One region of the Paenibacillus sp. Marseille-Q9583 genome, then DNA from elsewhere that is predicted to be linked to it. Evidence: a T-box and tRNA genes for the amino acid it is inferred to sense, from the RefSeq annotation. Region 1 holds a T-box; the other holds one or more tRNA genes.
The links. The T-box of region 1 lies ahead of metG (methionine--tRNA ligase). A T-box ahead of a tRNA ligase gene usually reads a tRNA of that ligase, here a tRNA-Met.
Positions count from the first base shown of each region.

Region 1 (2,245 bases):
GCTTTGTAAAAGGTATGGTAGATTCAGAGGATCTTTCGCTAAACATCTCCAGAGAAATGCTCCAGCATGACCGTCAGCTGACTCTGATCGCTAAGAACATTAAGAATAAAGTGAAGAGTCAACTGCAAAGCTTGCTGAAGGATGAAAGAGAGAAATACGAGCAGTTCTATAACGCTTTTGGCAGACAGCTTAAGTTTGGTGTGTATAACGATTATGGAATGCACAAAGATACACTTCAAGATTTGCTGATGTTCTACTCCTCCAAGGAGAAGAAGCTGGTAACACTGGACGAATATGTGTCAAGAATGCCAGAAGATCAGAAGTACATCTACTATGCATCCGGAGAGTCGATCGACAGAATCGAAAAGCTCCCACAAACCGAGCTCGTATCGGATAAAGGGTATGAAATTCTCTACTTCACTGATGATATTGATGAATTTGCGATCAAGATGATCATGTCTTATAAAGAAAAAGAATTTAAATCCGTATCCAGTGGTGATCTGGGTATCGAAGCAGACGAAGCGGACAAGCCAACGGAAGCGGAAGAGAACGAAAACAAGGAGCTTTTTGAAGCGATGAAGGACATCTTGTCCGGCAAAGTGAAGAATGTTAAAGCTTCCAAACGTTTGAAGACTCATCCGGTATGCCTCTCTGCTGAAGGTGAACTGACAATCGAGATGGAAAAAATCCTGAAATCGATGCCGAATGGGCAAGAGGTTCAAGCGGATAAGGTACTCGAAATCAACATCCATCACGAAGTCTTCCAGTCTTTGAAAGCGGCAGCTGAGAACGATAAAGAGAAGCTCGGTTTATACACGAACCTGCTATACAACCAAGCTCTGCTGATCGAAGGTTTGCAAGTTAGTGATCCTGTTCAATTCACCAATGATATTTGCAAAATCATGAAATAATTTAAAGTATGGGGACCATCCAATTGTACGATTGGGTGGTCTTTTTTATATAAACTATGGCGAATTTATTGTTCTTGAGCTTATGTATTGACTTTATTCGATAAATTAAGTATTATTTCCAGTAACTTGAATATTCAAAGGCAAAGAAGAGAAAGAGTACCACGGCAATTCTTTCTACAGAGAGCTCCGGTCGCTGAAAAGGAGTAAAGAAAAACCTTGGGAATATGGTCTCAGAGCTGCGCATCGAAACCTTTTGGGTTGTAGGCTGCGCCGGAACCTGCATCCGTTACAGTGCTAGGGTATAAACGTTTATTAACGTCGTACCTGAAGAGGTAAATGTCATGAGGCATTTATAAAATTAGGTGGTAACACGTGAGTAGAACTCTCGTCCTTTGTGGATGGGAGTTTTTTTGTTGTCTAAAAAAAGGAGGAGAAGGTTAATGAGTAATGTGTTTATAGGTGGAGCTTGGCCGTATGCGAATGGATCTTTACATCTTGGAAGATTATCAAGTGTGTTGCCTGGGGATGTGCTGGCACGCTATTTTCGCAGCAAGGGGGATAACGTTTTATATGTGTCAGGCAGCGATTGTCATGGCACACCTGTAGCGGTTCAGGCCACTAATGAAGGGATCACACCTGAAGCTTTTGCAAGTCGGTACCACGAAGAGTTTCTGAAGTGTTTTGAACAGTTGGGATTTAGTTATGATCTATATACTCGAACGGATCAACAGCAGCATCATAAGGTCGTGCAAGAGTTGTTTGCGAAGCTGCTAGAGAATGGTCATTTATACAAAAAAACCATTGCGCAATGTTACTGTGAGGTGGATCAGCGATTTTTGCCAGACAGATATGTGGAAGGGACTTGTCCAGTATGTGGACAGCAGGCGCGTGGAGATCAATGCGATTATTGTTCTACGATTCTAGACCCTGCCGATTTATTGGACAGAATTTGTAAATTATGTGGGAATACACCGACAGAACGACCGACAGAACATTTTTATCTTAGCTTATCTAAATTTCAATCTGAATTAACGGATTATGTAGAAGAAGCAGTACACTGGAGAGAAAACGCTATAAAACTGACCAAACGTTATTTACAAGAAGAGCTGCAGGACCGCGCGGTAACAAGAGACTTGTCTTGGGGTGTAGATGTTCCTGTGGCTGGATTTGAAGATAAAAAGATTTATGTTTGGATTGAGGCGGTAAGTGGTTATTTATCAGCCAGTAAGCAGTGGGCTGCACAGTCCGGAGGAAGCTGGGAGGATTTTTGGTTAGAGGAAAAAGGGGAGATTACCGCTTATTATGTGCATGGGAAAGACAATATTCCTTTTCAC
Region 1 is NZ_CDRJTB010000092.1:8,633-10,877, forward strand. It holds gene htpG (molecular chaperone HtpG) at 1-911, shown strand, start outside; T-box leader at 1,046-1,307, shown strand; gene metG (methionine--tRNA ligase) at 1,352-2,245, shown strand, end outside.

Region 2 (2,245 bases), on a different contig from region 1:
TGGTACTTGGACCGAAGGGTCCTGGGAGAGTAGGACGTTGCCAAGCACACAAGACCACTGTTGAGTAATCGACAGTGGTCTTTTTGTTGTACCTTGTAGAGTGAATTTGCTTGTAAGGGTTTTTATGATAAAGTGGTTTAATAGAGTCACTAATAGATTATTCATGGGGGATAAAGATCTTGATTATATGGATCAATGGAGCTTTTGGTGCGGGGAAGACAGAAACTGCATATGAATTACATCGCAGACTTCCTGATTCTTTTGTATACGATCCAGAGAATGTAGGGTATTACATAAGGGGAAACATTCCTGATGTGATGACAAAAAGTGACTTTCAGGACTATGATCTTTGGCGTGAAATTAACCATTCCATGCTAAAATACATAGCTAGCGAATATAGGGGGATGATTATCGTACCTATGACCATAGTTAATCCAGAATATTGGATGGACATTGCTGGTAATCTAATAAATGAGGGATTAGAGGTTCATCATTTTACTTTGTGTGCCTCACGAGAGACGCTGCTCAAGAGATTGAGTGGTAGAGGTGAAGGGAATGACTCGTGGGCCGTTCAACAGATCGACAGATGCCTCACAGGGCTTAATAAGGACGTATTCAAAGACCATTTAGACACAAATAACCTGACTACTCTAGGAGTCGTAAAGATGATAGCTAGTAAGCTTGATATCACTTTAACGCCTATTATAGGAGAAAAGTGAAAATATATTAATTTAGGTATTGCTATACTTCGATATACATGATATAATATTTTTTGTTGTCAAAACATTTTATTTTCAATACGGCCCGTTGGTCAAGGGGTTAAGACACCTCCCTTTCACGGAGGTAACATGGGTTCGAATCCCATACGGGTCACCATTTTTTTTAAAACGTAATTGTTCTTCTGAAATAAAATGTTGCATTACAGGTTGGAATGTGTTATGATAATTGAGTTGCTTCTTTACATGGAGGCTTAGCTCAGCTGGGAGAGCATCTGCCTTACAAGCAGAGGGTCGGGGGTTCGATCCCCTCAGCCTCCACCATGAAGATTTCTTATTGTAATGGATAGCTAAATATTTTTTAATGACGCGGGGTGGAGCAGCCCGGTAGCTCGTCGGGCTCATAACCCGAAGGCCGCAGGTTCAAATCCTGCCCCCGCAACCAATTTTCATCAAGCAATTATATCTTTTGGAACCGTGGTGTAGTTGGCCTAACATGCCTGCCTGTCACGCAGGAGATCGCGAGTTCGAATCTCGTCGGTTCCGCCATTTTTCTTGCTTCATGAGCCATTAGCTCAGTTGGTAGAGCACCTGACTTTTAATCAGGGTGTCGAAGGTTCGAGTCCTTCATGGCTCACTTCTTAAGTGAGTCGGACACTAATACATACTGTGTGCGGACGTGGCTCAGCGGTAGAGCATCGCCTTGCCAAGGCGAGGGTCGCGGGTTCGATTCCCGTCGTCCGCTCCATATAAATTTTGCGCCCTTAGCTCAGCTGGATAGAGCGTTTGACTACGAATCAAAAGGCCGGGAGTTCGAATCTCTCAGGGCGCGCCATATTTTAACTTCATACTTTGCCGGCGTGGCGGAATGGCAGACGCGCTCGACTCAAAATCGAGAGGGAAACCGTGGAGGTTCGAGTCCTCTCGCCGGTATCAATTAGCAAGCGAAGCTCTTATGCGTTAAGCTAAGGGCTTTTTCTTTTCAAGTATAGTAAGGTGAATCATTATATTGTGGACTCTTAGCTCAGTTGGTAGAGCAGTAGACTCTTAATCTATTTGTCCAGGGTTCGAGCCCCTGAGAGTCCATCCTTAAAAGAAACGGCAGAGATGCCGTTTCTTTTTTTATAAGACTTATACGGTTTCAATTATAGTCACAAAAAAAGCCATGAAGTACGATATTAGCGTACTTCGTGGCTTTTGATATTTATGGAAGGATATTACCCGCAGCGCGGTAAATTTCATACCATTCTGGTCTGGTGAGTGTAATATCGGATGCTTTGGCAATATCCCGCAATCGCTGCGTATTGGTTGTACCTACAACAGGCTGCATATTTGCCGGATGTCTGAGAATCCAGGCAATGGCAATAGCGGTATTGGTAACCTCTTTTTCAGTTGCCAAACGGTTAATGACCTCGTTCAATTCAGGGAACTTGTCGTTGTCCAAGAATACACCTTCAAAAAAGCCATATTGGAAAGGCGACCATGGCTGAATGGTCATGTCGTGTAGACGGCTGTACTCCAAAATCCCG
Region 2 is NZ_CDRJTB010000053.1:307-2,551, forward strand. It holds rRNA gene rrf (5S ribosomal RNA) at 1-46, shown strand, start outside; gene ACWNM1_RS21330 (AAA family ATPase) at 180-719, shown strand; tRNA gene ACWNM1_RS21335 (tRNA-Glu) at 802-876, shown strand; tRNA gene ACWNM1_RS21340 (tRNA-Val) at 965-1,040, shown strand; tRNA gene ACWNM1_RS21345 (tRNA-Met) at 1,085-1,161, shown strand; tRNA gene ACWNM1_RS21350 (tRNA-Asp) at 1,188-1,265, shown strand; tRNA gene ACWNM1_RS21355 (tRNA-Lys) at 1,281-1,353, shown strand; tRNA gene ACWNM1_RS21360 (tRNA-Gly) at 1,390-1,464, shown strand; tRNA gene ACWNM1_RS21365 (tRNA-Arg) at 1,475-1,551, shown strand; tRNA gene ACWNM1_RS21370 (tRNA-Leu) at 1,571-1,649, shown strand; tRNA gene ACWNM1_RS21375 (tRNA-Lys) at 1,730-1,802, shown strand; gene ACWNM1_RS21380 (aldo/keto reductase) at 1,921-2,245, opposite strand, start outside.
Region 2: it has a tRNA-Met gene. The T-box ahead of metG (methionine--tRNA ligase) is inferred to sense a tRNA for this amino acid. The anticodon was not compared.